2 regions of the Bacillus cereus group sp. N8 genome follow, and region 1 is predicted to be linked to the other one. Evidence: riboswitches for the same ligand, from Rfam matches in the RefSeq annotation. Region 1 holds a riboswitch; the other holds the start of a gene.

Region 1 (8,005 bases):
ATCTTCATTTATAATCTCGCAAATGACGCCAGCTGGCTCAGTTCCGCAAAGTTTTGCTAAATCGACAGCAGCTTCTGTATGACCCGCGCGGCGAAGGACGCCACCTTCTTTCGCGATTAATGGAAAGATGTGTCCAGGACGGTTAAAATCAGTTCCTTTAGATGCGGGATTCAATAATTCCTGTATTGTTGTAGCGCGCTCATGAGCACTAATGCCTGTTGTTGTAGAAACGTGATCGATGCTTACTGTAAAGGCAGTATGATGCGAATCCGTATTATGAGAAACCATTGGTTCTAACTGTAGACGTTCTGCGTACCCTTCCGTAATCGGTACGCAAACGAGACCACGACCGTGTGTAATCATAAAATTAATCGTTTCTGGTGTAATGTACTCTGCTAAAGCAATAAAATCGCCTTCATTTTCTCGGTTTTCATCATCACATACGATAACGACTTTTCCTTGTTTTAAATCTTCTAGAGCTTCTTCAATACGATGAAACATTGTGCTTCCCCCTTATAGAAATCCGTTTTCTTGTAAAAAGCTTTCGGTCATTGAATCAGTTCTTTTTACAGGTTTAGTAATAAAGCGTTCGATATATTTACCAATCATGTCACACTCAATGTTTACGATATCTCCAGCATTCTTGTCCCCGATAACAGATTCGCTTACTGTGTGCGGGATGAGTGAAATGGTAATAGAAGAATCGTCTATATCAAATATCGTTAAACTCGTTCCATCAACAGCAACGGATCCTTTATGCAAACAATAGCGTAGTAATTCATCAGAAATTGCTATTTTGTAATAGACGGCATTATAATGTTGTTTTTTAGTTAAAATCGTACCGATACCATCGATATGTCCGGTGACGAAATGTCCCCCGAATCGTCCGTTTGCAGCCATCGCCCGTTCTAAATTCACTTTGGAACTGGGCTTTAGCATACGAAGTGATGTTGCTTTCATTGTTTCGGGCATTGCGTCGACAGTGAATGAAGTAGTTGTAAAATTAGTTACGGTTAAGCAAATGCCGTTAACCGCGATACTATCACCCAGCTTAACATCCGATAAAATTTGATTTGCGCTAATAGTTAGTTTCATTGCTTCCCCGCTTTGAGTCATGCTTGATATCGTTCCTAACTCTTCTACAATTCCTGTAAACATTCCATCACCTCGCTTTTTAAGGTTGCAACAATTTTTATATCATTACCAATTTGTTTCATCTCTTGAATTGTTAAGGAAAGTGCGTCTTGTAACTTCGAAAAACCAGCTCCGCCAAATAAAGTGGGTGCATCTTTTCCACCAATTAATTTCGGGCTAATATAGGTCACAATTTCATTAAAACTATTTGTTTTTAAGAAGTTTGCATGCACCGTTTGACCACCTTCAACGAACAGAGAAAGAATTTGTTTTTCACCGAGTAGGGATAGGACATCTTGTATTTCAATTTGCTGTGTTTTCATTTGGAATACAGCTATATTGTTAGATTCATAAGACGCTATTTTCTCTTTATTTACATCCTTACCGACAATAATCCATGTCGGAGTTAAGCCATCTGTTATGACATGAGAAGATGGCGGCGTTCGTAAGTGGGTATCTAAAATAACACGTATAGGATGTTTACCTCCGTTTGGAATTCGTGTTGTTAAGTGTGGATTATCAGTTAGAACTGTATTCACACCGACTAGGATAGCATCATGCATATGACGATATTCGTGAACATCAGCGCGTGCTTCTTCGCCTGTAATCCACTGGCTTTCACCCGTTACAGTTGCTGTTTTTCCATCTAAGCTCATTGCTGTTTTTATTGTTACAAAGGGACGTTTCGTTTTCATATAGTGAAAAAAGTATCGATTTAATAAAGTGGCTTCCGCCTCAAGAACACCAGTAGTTACCTCGATTCCAGCTTCTTCTAATCTCCTTTTTCCATTGCCAGAAACGAGGGGATTGCAATCCAGGGTAGCAATTACAACGCGCTGAACTCCTTTTTCAATGAGTAATTCACAGCAAGGGGGTGTTTTTCCAAAATGGCTACATGGTTCAAGTGTTACATAAACAGTAGCGTCTTTTGCTCTTTCACCAGCCATGTGAAGAGCATGAACTTCAGCATGTTCTTCACCAGCATGCATGTGGGCACCTATTCCAACAATGTTTCCATCTTTTACAACAACAGCACCAACCATAGGATTTGGACTCGTTTGCCCAGTTGTACCTTGTGCTAACTGCAAGGCAATCCTCATATATTCTTGATCTGTCATTCTCTTCACCTCTCCTGAAAAAATCAAAAAACCCCAAGGATATAAAATCCTTGGGGTTTGGGAGACGTGATTTCTAGAAATATAGTTCGAATACGAAAGTATAGGAAAGAAACCTAACGATGACTGATATTTTGGCATAAGGAAAAAAACCTAGCAAAATATCGAATTTTTCAAACGCTAGTCGTATCTTTTTATTCCAGTATAGAAACATAAGTATACAAAATAAAACATATATAAAGATTCAAAATGAAACTTTATAAATATGCATACTGAAATAAAAGTGTATTCGCTATATAAAATTACTAGAAAACATATCCTTCTCCCATCCAGACTATACTGTCGGCCCTAGAGTTTCACTAGATCCACCGTTTTCGAGTTGAAAACGGGTCACGGACTTAGAAGTTTGCACTTCATCACCGCCGGTTGGGAATTTCACCCGACCCCGAAGGATGTTGTTTGCTCAAATTATAGCACAAAAAAAATAAAAGGCTAGAAAAAAATATTCGAATGTGAAGAATTGTGTGAAAATATATGTAGGCTGGAATGGGGAAAAAAGTATGAGAAATGTTGTAAGGAGAAGGGATATAACGGAGTTGCTAAAAAGAAAAAACATGCACAAAAAAATGTGCATGTTACGTACAAAACTATTCTGCCTCGGGTGCTCTAACAACAGACTCGAATTTGCCTTTATGCGAAGCATCGCAATAAGGCATGTTTTTCGATAAACCACAACGACATAAAGAAAATGCTGGTTTTGCTGGGAATACATTCCCTTGTGAGTCAACTAATTCCACGTCCCCTGTAACGCGAAAAGAGCCATTATCATTTACTTTAATTTGTACTTTTGCCAACCTTATCCCTCCTTCCCAAACGCTTAATCTCATCATATAATCAGGGAGAGTACTTGACAATACAAAAAGAGCACTTTATTTGAGAGAGAAGAGAGTGTTATAATAGTTTTTATAACTGACTAGAGTAAGGTGACGAAAGATGGATAAAAAATTACGAACACTACAAAATATTGCAAATGAGCGCACGTGGGCATCATTTTTGAATGATAATCATCCATATAGTTTACTTCATTGGTCAATCGCAGGTGTAGGACAAGAACCGAAAGATGTTTGGTTATTGCAAGATGAGGTGACCTTTCAAACGACGGAATTTCTGACGCTAGATGAGGCAATAAAGTGGATTTCTGAAAATATGGAACAAGTTACAGACGTTTTAGCGCAGTGAAAAAACAGGCTTATGCAAGCCTGTTTTTTGTTTCTTTTACATATGTGTTTAAAAATTGATCGATGGCAGCTTCGTACTCTTCTTTATTTTCATTATAAGAACAAGCGTGTGCACCATGTTCTGCAATATAAAGTTGTTTATTATTTTCCTTCGCTTCATAAAGTGATTTTGTCATATCAGATAAAATATAGTCATCATCTTTACTGTGTATAAAAAGAACAGGATTATTAATGTTTTTTATACAATCAATTGGTGAAACTTCACGGATTGTATAGCCGTCACGAACCTTTAAAAAGGCGTTTGCTAAAGGTAATAAAGGCCATTTGGGTAAATGGAATTCAACTTTTAAACGATGTTGTAACTGTCCGTAAAAATCCGAGAAAGGGCAATCTGCAATATAAAAATCGGCACCATCTTCTACAAGCCCTGCATATTGAAGAAGGGTTGCAGCCCCCATAGATTCACCATGAATTCCAAGGATAATATTTGTTCCAAAACGACCTTTTAGCCAGTCAACTACTGACTTTAAATCGTGTTTTTCATAGTACCCATAGCTTGTTGTTTTACCACCTGTTTTACCATGGCGGCGATGATCATAAATAAATACGTTATATCCTCTGCTTAAAAATAAGTTTGCATACTTAACGGAATTCATTTTATTTACAGTCACACCGTGGCAAAAAATCATAAATTTATTGGAATGCCCAGCTGGCATGTAGTATCCGTGAAGTTCGTATCCAAATTGAGAAGAGATGTGAATTTCTTCTTTTTGAATAGCGTGAAAATCGTCCAAATGAAAATGCTTTTTCGTTTCGCGTTCTAAAACTTCTTCCTCTGTCTTTTTCTTCAAGTACATAACTTTATTTGTAAAGAAAATCCCAATCGCAGTTATTGCACCTAGTATAGTAAACAATGCTGTAAAAAAACGTTTCATACTTTACCTCATCCTCCAAATACCTCTACATATGATACACTTACATTGTATCACAATGATATAAAAAGGGGAGAAATCGTATATGGTTCATATACAAAAAATTACACCAGAAATGAAAGAAACAATTCGGGTCTTTATGTGTGAAAGCTGGGGGAGTTCAATGATGGTCTCGCGAGGCAGAGCACATCAATTAGAACAATTACCTGGTTTTATTGCACTTAAAAATGACAGAATAGTAGGAATTATAACGTGTGAAATACTAAAAAGCATGTGTGAAATTGTATCGTTAGATAGTTTTGAGGAAGGAAATGGGATTGGAACAAAACTGGTGGATTGTGTATTGCAAATGGCAAGGGAAAATGAGTGTAAAAAAGTGTGGCTCATTACGACGAATGATAATATGAGCGCACTCCGATTTTATCAAAAACGTAATTTCATAATGACGAACTTATACATGGACGCCGTGAAGGAAGCACGAAAAATAAAAAAAGAGATTCCGTTTATTGGTCATGATAATATTGCAATTTTACATGAAATTCAGTTGGAGTATATTTTGTAAGAAAAGTGAAATTTGTGTAACAATTTTCAGAAATATAAAACAATATTCTTGACGAATGTTATATTTTGGTTTAGTTTAAAATTGTAATCTATTACCATATTAAGGGGTGACGATGTGGCAACTATACGTGATGTTGCAAAATTGGCTGGTGTTTCAGTTGCAACCGTTTCAAGAGTTATTAATGAAAAAGGATATGTCCATGAAGATACGGTAAAACAAGTAAAGCAAGCAATTGAAGAGTTACAATATAGACCGAATGCGACAGCAAAGCCTTTATTTAAACAACCTTCAACAATGATTGCATTACTGGTAGATACTTTGCATAATCCATCATACATCACTTTGCTCCGTTTCGTTGAGGAAATAGCATATAAAGAAGGGTATCAAGTAGTAGTTTGTAATATAGAAAATAAGAATAGATACATAGATATGTTGGCGCAAAATAACATCGCAGGCGTTATATTGACGAAATCTGTTTTTCAAAGTATAGGAGAAATCTCACTTCCTTTCGCTGTGCTTGAAGAACGACAATCTCTGACTAGTTATTATGAAAGTGGGCAGAAAGCTGTTTCTTTATTGAAAGAGAAAGGCTGCCAGTTTCTTGCTTATATTGGCGAGGGAGTAGAAAGTGAAGAAATGGAAGAGCATGTGGCAGGGTTTTTAGATACTGCTTGGAAAGAAGGACTTTCTTATCGAGAGGAAATTGTACAAGGGTATACGAATCAACAGTTTCTTGAATTGTTACAAAAACATCCATACATAGATGGGGTTGTAGCTTCAAGTGATAAGATTGCTATTGAGCTAATCAGGGCGGCGAAAACGCTTAATATTCATATACCAGATAAGTTGCAAATCATTGGATTTAACGGGAGTGCAGAGGGTGAATGGATAAGCCCATCATTAACGACGATTGGAAGTTATATCGAAGAAAATGGGGAAATAGCATTTCAGCAGTTAATAGGAAAAATAAAGAAGAAACAAGTGGGACAAGAAGAAGTGGAAACAGAATTTAGATGTATTGAGAGAGAAACAACAAAGTAAAAGGTGCGTTGATAAAACGCACCTTTTATAGTGTAATTGCGGCAATAAAGCCGAATATAAGTAACGGTATATTATAGTGTAGAAAAGTTGGTACACATGTATCCCATATATGGTGATGCTGACCATCAGCATTTAAACCGGACGTTGGTCCAAGTGTACTATCAGATGCTGGAGAACCTGCATCACCTAGTGCACCAGCTGTACCGATAATTGCGATTGTTGCCATTGGACTAAATCCAAGCTGGACGCATAAGGGTACGAAAATTGTTGTTAAGATTGGGATGGTTGAAAAGGAAGAACCAATTCCCATCGTAACGAGAAGTCCAATAACGAGCATAAGAAATGCAGCAAGCGGTTTATTATTTCCGATTATATGTGCACTCGTTTGCACAAGAGATTCAACATGTCCAGTTTTTCGAAGAACAGCGCCAAATCCAGCGGCAGAAATCATAACAAATCCGATAAAGGACATCATACGCATTCCGCTCGTTAAAATAGCATCGGCTTCTTTAAGAGGGAGACTACCGCTAACTGATAAGACGATAATACCTGCTAAAGCACCGAAGATCATTGATTCTGTTGCTAATTGAACAGTTAATGTAGCGATTATTGATAATAAACCAAAAGTAATGCTTCTTTTTGTATAGGGAACGATTTCATTCTGTGTAGCATGAACTTGTTCCGTTTCATACGTACGTGGTTTTCGGTATGTAATGAAAACCGCTACACATAATCCAATAATCATACCGATTGCTGGAATAGTCATTGCTTTTGGAATAAGAGCGACATCAAATGTAAGCCCGCTTTGCGCAGCATTTGTTTGCAATACGTCATGATAAATTTTTCCGAATCCTGCTGGGACCCACATGTAAGGGGTAATTAATCCAAATGTAATAAGACATGTTACAAGCCTACGATCCACCTTCAGCTCATTTAATACTTTTAAAAGTGCTGGAATTAAGATCGGGATGAAGGCGATATGAACAGGGATAATATTTTGTGAGAAACAAGCCATTGTTAAAATGATAAATAATATGAGTATTTTAGAATAGACTTGTTTTTTCGTGTCTTGTTCGTTGCCAATCCATTTTAAAGCTGATTGGATCATTGCATCAGGAAGTCCTGTTTTTGAAAGTGAAATAGCAAATCCACCGAGCATTGCGTAGCTTAATGCGATAGGAGCACTGTTCCCAAGACCAGTTGTAAAAGTACTAATTGTTTCTGAAATACCGAGTCCACCGATAAGTCCGCCTGTTAAAGCTCCAACGATGATGGCGACAATGACTTGGACACGTAACAAACTAAGCACTAGCATGACTGCTACTGCGATGAGTACAGCGTTCATAATAAATGTAATCTCCCTAATTTTTATTCTGTTAAGGCAAGCAAATGTTTGCAGTGACATATACTTGCGACATATTATTATAAGATGTTTTTTATGAAATGTAAAAGAGCCTGTCGTTATGCATGTTGAAAAGATAGCTCTTGTTTAATTGATTGTAAAGATTGAGCGAATAGTTCAGGCTCTTCTAAATCTGGAGAGTGTGCCGAGTTTGGAAACCAAATCATTTTTTTAATCGGAGCGTGAATAATATCGCAATATTGTTGAACGAGTGCGTAAGGAGTTTGATAATCATAGCGACCAGAACAAAAATAAACCGGAACAGATAAACTTGAAATAGACGAAAAGAAATCGATTGTTAGCATCTCTTCCCATAAAACTCCTGACTTTAAATTTCCTGCGAGAAATTTGAACCAATCTAATAGCGTATATTCAGGAGAAAAGAAACCTTTTCGTATGAAAGAAAAGGAAGATCCGTTTTGGATTGCTCCGCCGAATGTGCCAAGCCACTTTCTTTGAATGATGAGACGTCGTGTATCTAAAAAGGGCGGTTTCCCTAATTTTAAAAGAGAAGCTAATGCTTTTTTATGGTCATGTTTTTTTGCAGAGCTAATTAAATGTTGATATAGTAATTCTTCGTT
Region 2 (8,005 bases), on a different contig from region 1:
GATAAAAATGAACAACAAGTCGAGATGAAGTATAATCTCCCAGCTTTAGTTGGACCACATGAAGGGAAGTTACTGACAGAAAATAAACTAGAACCGACAGTCGAAGTTCCAGCAATTGTAAATGCGAAAAAATTAAATACTGTTATTTGGTCAGTAATAGTTGGAACACTACTTTATATTGTATTAAGACTTGTTTTACGCAAACGAGTATCAGCGGCACTTCAGCCACTAGTAAAGAATACGAATAGTGATTTACTAGATGAAATCGGATATCGATCTATTGCGATTGGATTCCCAGTTTTCACATTAGGTGCGCTAATTTTTGCGATGATTTGGGCTCAAATAGCATGGACGCGTTTTTGGGGGTGGGATCCAAAAGAGGTTTGGGCACTTATAACGTGGCTCTTTTATGCTGCAGTATTACATTTGCGATTATCTAAAGGATGGCATGGGGAAAAATCAGCGTGGCTTGCAGTAATTGGTTTTGCGATCATTATGTTTAACTTTATTGTAGTGAACTTAATCATTGCGGGTTTACATTCATATGCATAGAGAAATAAAATAGGAGAGTGTATGTCACTTTCCTATTTTATTTTTGTCAAATTTTCTTCTTTTTTGAGAAAAACATGACAAAGTAGCGGTTGATTTTGTAAAATGATGTCGAGGACATAATATACTGTTCAAATAAAATACATAGTTTTGGAAAAAAATTGAACAAACTTTATTATTCTTGTGAAGCATAATATGGAAAGTGAAACGTTTAAAAAATATTTTGTTAAATGAGAATAAGTGCAACATAATATTGTAGAAGGGTAGGTGTGAACCGTTGCGCTAAAATGCGTAGCGGGTAGAAATGGAAAATGAATCAAGAATATTAATTGTAGACGATGAGGATCGTATTCGTCGCTTATTGAAAATGTATTTAGAAAGAGAGCAATACACAATTGAAGAAGCTGATAATGGTGATACAGCTTTAGAAATGGCCTTACAAAATGATTATGATTTAATCTTATTAGATCTTATGATGCCTGGTAAAGATGGTATCGAAGTGTGCAAAGGGGTTCGTGAGAAGAAAGCGACACCAATTATTATGCTGACAGCAAAAGGTGAAGAAGTAAATCGGGTACAAGGGTTTGAGGTAGGAACTGATGATTATATCGTGAAACCATTTAGCCCACGTGAAGTAGTGCTTCGTGTGAAAGCGGTGTTACGTCGTGCTGTACCAACAACATTCTTTACACAAGATACAACGACGAAAGATGTTACTGTGTTCCCGCACTTAACAATTGATAACGATGCACATCGTGTTACAGCAGATGGTAATGAAGTGAATTTAACACCGAAAGAGTATGAATTACTATTATTCTTAGCGAAAGCTCCAGATAAGGTGTTTGACCGTGAGCAATTGTTAAAAGAAGTATGGCAATATGAATTCTTCGGAGATTTACGTACAGTTGATACGCATGTAAAGCGTTTACGTGAGAAGTTAAGTAAAAAATCACCAGATGCTGCGAAGATGATTGTTACCGTTTGGGGCGTTGGTTACAAGTTTGAGGTTGTGAACGACTGATGCTTTGGAGAAGTGTAGTAGGGAAGTTATGGATGACCATATTACTTCTCGTTTCGTTTGTTCTTGGATTTGTTGCGATTTTACTTTCGCAGTTTTTTAGAACATATTATGTTGATATGAGTGAAGCTAGGCTTCAAAAAGTTGCAACAAGTGTTTCAGAGTTAATTGAAGAAGGTGCCGATGTCAAAACGATTGAGGATATCGCCTACAAATTTTCTGACCCACTTTCAAGGATTATCATTGTAGAAGACGGTAAGGAAATTTCTTCTTCACCGAAACAAGAAGGATTAGTTACGCTTACAATGGATGATTTGAAAAATGATAAAGAATTAGCAGCTGTATTTACAGATAAAAAGGAAATCAAGAATAATATTAGAAAAGCCTCTAATAGTAGAAAAAATAAAAACACGGAAAATGATATTATGATTGTCGGGAAACCAGTGCAGTCAAAAAATCAAAGTGCAGTGTTTGTATATGAATCTTTACAAGTGCCGATACAAGGTATGGAGAGAACGACTGATTTTATTTTCTTATCAGCCGGGATTGCGATTATTTTAACAACTTTCTTTGCATTCTTCTTATCTACCCGAATTACAGCGCCGCTCCGTAAAATGCGTGAGGTTGCTTTTGAGGTGGCGCGCGGGAAATTTGATACGAAAGCCCCTATGGTGTCGCAGGATGAAATTGGGGAGCTCGCAACTGCTTTAAATCAAATGGGTAAGCAGTTGAAGTTTAATATGAATGCTCTGCAGCAGGAAAAAGAGCAGTTAGCTAGCATTTTGAGTAGTATGGCGGACGGTGTTATTACGTTAAATCAAGAAGGTGAAGTCGTTGTTATCAATCCACCGGCAGAAAATTTCTTACAAGTTTGGCAAGAAGAAAAAGAAGTAGAATTAAGTAAAAAACTTCCTTCTGAACTTGTTGAACTATTCCATCTCGTTGTAGAAAGCGAACAACAACAGGTTGTTGAAATTAATTTGCAAAAAGGTAACTACGTAGTTCTTATGACACCGCTTTACAATCAAACGAAAATTCGTGGAGCAGTAGCAGTATTGCGAGACATGACGGAAGAGCGTCGTCTTGAGAAAATGCGTCAAGACTTTATTGCGAATGTATCACATGAACTTCGTACACCGATGGTAATGCTTCAAGGGTATAGTGAAGCGATTTTAGATGATATTGTGCAAACAAAAGAAGAAATTAATGAGTTTGTTCAAATTATTTATGATGAATCTGTTCGTTTAGGTAAACTTGTAAATGAGTTATTAGATTTAGCACGTATGGAAAGTGGTCATGTAGAGTTACATATAGGTGAAGTTGATATTCATCCTTTTGTCGAAAAAATTGGCCGTAAATTCCAAGGGATTGCAAAGGATAAAGAAGTTCAATTAACAGTTGATTTCCAAAGCCCAATTGAACAATATCCGTTTGATGCAGATCGTATGGAGCAGGTATTGACGAATTTAATTGATAATGCAATCCGTCATACAAATGCGGGTGGACATGTTACACTTGTAATTAATACGGAAAATAGTGGCCTTGCTTTTGAAGTGCAGGATTCAGGTGCGGGTATTCCAGAAGAAGATATTCCATTCTTGTTCGATCGGTTCTATAAAGCTGACAAAGCGAGAACGCGTGGGAAAAAGGTTGGAACTGGACTCGGGCTTGCGATTGCTAAAAATATTGTTCAAGGTCATGATGGAAAGATTTCTGTATCCAGTGTCGTTGGAGAAGGAACTACATTCTCTGTATATTTACCAAATCGTATAATTTAGATATGTATGTTTTTAAAAAGTGATAATGAATAAAAGCTCTACTGTTTTTTATTTTTTTGTAAGTTCAATTAAATAAAGAATGGTAGAGTTTTTTTCTTTAATAATCAGTATGAAAAAAGAGAGGTGTCATAATGAAATGAAACTTTATACAAAAACAGGAGATAAAGGGGAAACGAGTGTAATAGGTGGCCGAGTGGATAAAGATCATATACGTGTAGAAGCTTATGGCACGATTGATGAGGCGAACTCTCACATCGGATACGCGCTGTCAAAATTGCAAGAGGAATGTTTTCGTGACATTTATAACGAGCTTGAAAATATTCAACATGAACTATTTGATTGTGGAGGAGATCTAGCAATAGTAGAGAAGAAAATCCCCTATAAAGTAACGATAGAGATGGTCGAGTATTTAGAGAGAAGAATCGATTCCTATACAGAAGAAGCGCCGCCATTAGAACGTTTTATTTTACCAGGTGGTAGCGAGGCATCAGCTACAATACACATTGCACGTACAGTTATAAGAAGAGCAGAACGTTGTATAGTGTCGTTGCAAAAAGAAGGAGAAACCAATGAAATTGTTCTGAAGTATGTAAATAGGTTATCTGATTATTTGTTTGCGGTAGCTAGAGTAATAAATGCGCGTTTACAAGTGAAAGATGTGGAATATAACCGCAGTGCACTTGTTTTTCGCAATAAAAAAGAGAAGGAAGTGGAGTAATTCACTTCTTTTTTTGTATACTTTTTTCTATAATATCCCACAATAGAGAAGGTATGACGGTTATTAGAAAACGGAGGATGTATATGAAAGCGTTAAAATGTGGCGTGGTGATATTGAGTATATTATTTTTATCTCAATTACATGTTTATGCTGAAGAGAATCAGTGGATATGGCCTGTTGATGGGCAGGTAAGTGATTATTTTGGGACAAGACATGGGAAACACTATGGTATTGATATAGCTGCGTCCATTGGAACGCCTGTTGCAGCTATTCAAAATGGTAAGGTGACAAAGTCTTATTTTTCAAGTAGTTATGGAAATGTTGTGTTTATTAAACATGGAGAATATGAGGCTGTTTATGCGCATTTAAATAAGAGATATGTAGTTCAAGGGGATAATATTTCAAAAGGAGAGCGAATTGGAGAGGTAGGGAATACAGGAGAATCGCGAGGAGCGCATTTACATTTAGAAGTGCATCAAGGAAGATGGACGATGGAGAAAAGGAATGCGATGAATCCGTTACTTGTTTTAAATGAACAAAAAAACCAAGTCGTTTCATCATCATTATATGTTGTACAAAAAGGTGATACTTTAGTTAGTATTGCTCGGAGATTTAGTATGACAGTTGAGGAAATCAAAGTGAGAAATGGATTACGACAAGAGCAAATCTATCCGAACCAACAACTATACGTTAAGTAAAGGAAACTTCTCAAAGTATAACTTTTGAATAGATTTTTAAGAATACGATAGTAAATGAATTTATATCGACGTTTCGACAAGAAATGTTGACTTAGCAATAACATACGAGGATAAGAGTAACCTATTCTTAACGAAAAACCGTCCCAAAAAATCTTTTGGGACGGCTTCTTTTACCAAAAAATAAAGACACATATAAATCCAGAAATAGCTAAGTAGCTATATAAGTAAAAGACTTTTGTTCTTGTTTTTTCTTTTGTCCGAAATAGTACGATAGTTGGTTCGATTAGACCAATTGTAAGACAAAGTAAACCAAGAAGCATAAAGCCAATTGAAAGAGAATACAGGGCGATTTGTGGTGCTTGAAATGGAATCATCCATTTTAATAAAAATGCAATAAGTGCAGTGTAACAAATGCTACCGATGTATTTATTCAATGGTGTATTAGAACGGAAACCAGGAAGTTTCTTGGAAAAAGGACGGGAAACAACTTCCGTTTGTAAAGATGTATGTTCTTCAATTATTTTTTGAGCTTCTTTTCCTTTTTGGAAAAGGGATAAAATCCAGTTTCGCTCACCTTGAAAAATAAATTGAGAAGTTGTTAAATAGTGATCAACTTTTACCTTATTCCAACTCTTCCATGGATGACGCTCACATAATTTTAATTTACTTTCTGTTTTTTTATCATACTGATAAATACTTATGCCATCTTGGTCAAAAGTAGCGTAGTATGTCTCTCTTGAGAATGTGCCTAGATCAATTGGACAGTAGAAAAGTAATTCTTTTTTTAAATAAAAGTATTCTTTTCTTAAGTTCTTTTTCATTGCTTCTCGAATAGAGTGTCTTTTATCTTTCTTCATGACATTTCCTCCATAACTCAGAAAATGTTCTTATCTTAACAATTCAACATCTTATCACTTTTAACGATATATGACTAGGGGATTCATAAGAGAAATACCGAATTATAAAAAATATGGGTTGTATTGTAAAATATATTGATTGTATCTTTGATTATATAAAATTAATAACTTATTTTTAATAAGTTACACTTTTTTTGTTCACAATACGATTATGTTGTTGTATAATGAAGTGGAAAATAGAATATCGGTCTATCTTCGGGGCAGGGTGAAAATCCCGACCGGCGGTGATGAACAGTTAATAATTTCGTTCTAAGCCCGCGAGCCGTTAAGGCAGGATTTGGTGTGATTCCAAAGCCGACAGTATAGTCTGGATGGGAGAAGATGGAGGTTCATGCGTTCAAAAAAGATAAGTATTTGAACGTCTGTTTGATGTGCCTTAAAATTCTCCCTTTGTGTAAATCGCAAAGGGTTTTTTCGTTCTATGAAAAAATAGGCATAGCAGAACCTTTCCACTTTCCATGAGAAGATCGATGGAAAAGGAGAGAGAAAGATGAAACAAAAAAACAGTGTAGTGCAGATGGTGAGTGTAGCGATGCTAAGTAGTATTGCGTATTTACTAATGATGTTGGATTTTCCATTCCCAGGGCTTCCGCCATTTTTAAAAATTGATTTTAGTGATGTGCCAGCTTTAATTGCGGCGATTATTTTTGGGCCGATTGCAGGAGTAATTGTAGAAGCGATAAAAAATATTTTACATTACGGGATTCAAGGAAGCTTAACGGGAGTGCCAGTTGGAGAAATTGCAAACTTTATTGCAGGGTGTTTATTTATTGGACCAGCAGCTTTCTTATTTAGAAAGTATCGTACTGTAAAGAGTTTAACGACAGGATTAATGCTTGGGACAATTACAATGGCGTTAATCATGAGTGTATTAAACTACATCATCATATTCCCAGCTTACACTTGGTTTTTAAATTCACCAGCTATGTCTAGTGATGCTATAAAAACAACGGTTGTAACGGCAATCTTACCATTTAATTTAATTAAAGGAATTGTAGTGACAATTGTATTTGTAGCGTTATTCTCACGCTTGAAAGTATGGGTGTTTGCAAAAATGAATAATGCATAAAATATAAAGTGAAACTTTAATCAGTGGGGGTTTTGTTCATCCCCCGCTGATTATTAGCCTTCACCAATCGGGCCTTTACGGGCAGCACGCCCCTCACCTAACTTATTTGCTTTCGCTGAATTTTGAGGTGGGGGTCTTACTGCTCGGCGAATAGTGAGGTAAAATAAAACCATTAGTAGTATGGACTACTAATGGTTTTTTATTAAGCAGAATGAAAATAGAAAACAAAAAATACCCCTCATCCATATGAGGGGCATTTTTTGAAGTTAATAAAAGACTATTCGAATTTTAAAGAGTCGCCATCAAATGATTCGTCAGCAACTTTAATTGAGTCAGTTGGACAGCCTTCGAATGCATCCATCATATCTTCAATTAATACATCTGGAATTTCAACGATACCTTGGTTATCGTCTAATGTCACAAATGCAATACCTTCATCATCATAGTCATAAATGTCTGGTGCAGCAGCGCCACAAGCACCACATGCAATACAAGTATCTTTATCAACGATTGTATATTTTGCCATCTTTTTTCCCTCCTGATAATATGTATGTGAAAAGTTCGTCAAAAAATTATAACCTTATTGTAAAACGGTTTTTAAAACTTTTCAACATAAAATTATAATGATAATGCTTATCAATTAGGGTGTCAACTTGTTTTTGAATTATTTCATAAGATTTTCAAAATACTTAAATGTTATTTCGTTTGATACAATAGAATATATACAAGCATGTAGTGTGAATATGATAAGTTAAATGCGATCGTATTGAAAAAGGAATGAAGTTAGACTGAAAGGTGGAAGCGGTAATGCAGCTACAATATACTTTATTATATTGTTTAAAACAATTGAATGGTGAAAGAACCGTTTCTTCGATTTATTATTTGTTAAAAGGAAAGAGATCGTCGCAAACATTACAAGATGGGAATATGTTTCAAATTTCTTTTTTGTTTGGGATTTATAAATCATTAAATAGAGCTGATTATGATCAAGAAGTTGCAAAGTTGTTACAGACGGATTTAGTGCAATCTATACATGATAATACATACGTGTTAACGACTGCGGGTATCATGCAATTAAACAAATGGGAAGATGAATTTGCCTTTCCGACGTATTTACATGGTTTACACTATGGTGAAATAGGTGAAACGTTTTGGAAGAGATTATCATTAATCGTTCAAACCATTTCGAATATACAACAGGCAAATGCGAAATTTATTCCAATTCAACAGGATACAGAAATAATGATGTGGGTGAAAC

What was found. A riboswitch is a leader RNA that binds a small molecule or an ion and turns the genes downstream of it on or off. The one in region 1 is predicted to bind FMN.
Region 2: linked by a shared signal. The riboswitch ahead of JDS80_RS05825 (ECF transporter S component) and the one ahead of ribD (bifunctional diaminohydroxyphosphoribosylaminopyrimidine deaminase/5-amino-6-(5-phosphoribosylamino)uracil reductase RibD) in region 1 are both predicted to bind FMN.

What each region holds. Positions count from the first base shown of each region.
Region 1 covers NZ_JAEHBK010000001.1:383,052-391,056, forward strand. The annotation lists gene ribBA (bifunctional 3,4-dihydroxy-2-butanone 4-phosphate synthase/GTP cyclohydrolase II) at 1-501, opposite strand, end outside; gene ribE (riboflavin synthase) at 514-1,158, opposite strand; gene ribD (bifunctional diaminohydroxyphosphoribosylaminopyrimidine deaminase/5-amino-6-(5-phosphoribosylamino)uracil reductase RibD) at 1,140-2,252, opposite strand; FMN riboswitch at 2,563-2,706, opposite strand; gene JDS80_RS02075 (CDGSH iron-sulfur domain-containing protein) at 2,897-3,103, opposite strand; gene JDS80_RS02080 (DUF2552 family protein) at 3,243-3,488, shown strand; gene JDS80_RS02085 (alpha/beta hydrolase) at 3,499-4,422, opposite strand; gene JDS80_RS02090 (GNAT family N-acetyltransferase) at 4,505-4,981, shown strand; gene JDS80_RS02095 (LacI family DNA-binding transcriptional regulator) at 5,096-6,022, shown strand; gene JDS80_RS02100 (Na+/H+ antiporter family protein) at 6,048-7,367, opposite strand; gene JDS80_RS02105 (alpha/beta fold hydrolase) at 7,484-8,005, opposite strand, start outside.
Region 2 covers NZ_JAEHBK010000002.1:335,240-343,244, reverse strand. The annotation lists gene resC (cytochrome c biogenesis protein ResC) at 1-552, shown strand, start outside; gene resD (DNA-binding response regulator ResD) at 854-1,570, shown strand; gene resE (sensor histidine kinase ResE) at 1,570-3,345, shown strand; gene JDS80_RS05840 (cob(I)yrinic acid a,c-diamide adenosyltransferase) at 3,482-4,063, shown strand; gene JDS80_RS05835 (peptidoglycan DD-metalloendopeptidase family protein) at 4,147-4,761, shown strand; gene JDS80_RS05830 (hypothetical protein) at 4,932-5,618, opposite strand; FMN riboswitch at 5,866-6,005, shown strand; gene JDS80_RS05825 (ECF transporter S component) at 6,169-6,747, shown strand; gene JDS80_RS05820 (ferredoxin) at 7,025-7,273, opposite strand; gene JDS80_RS05815 (YpbB family protein) at 7,555-8,005, shown strand, end outside.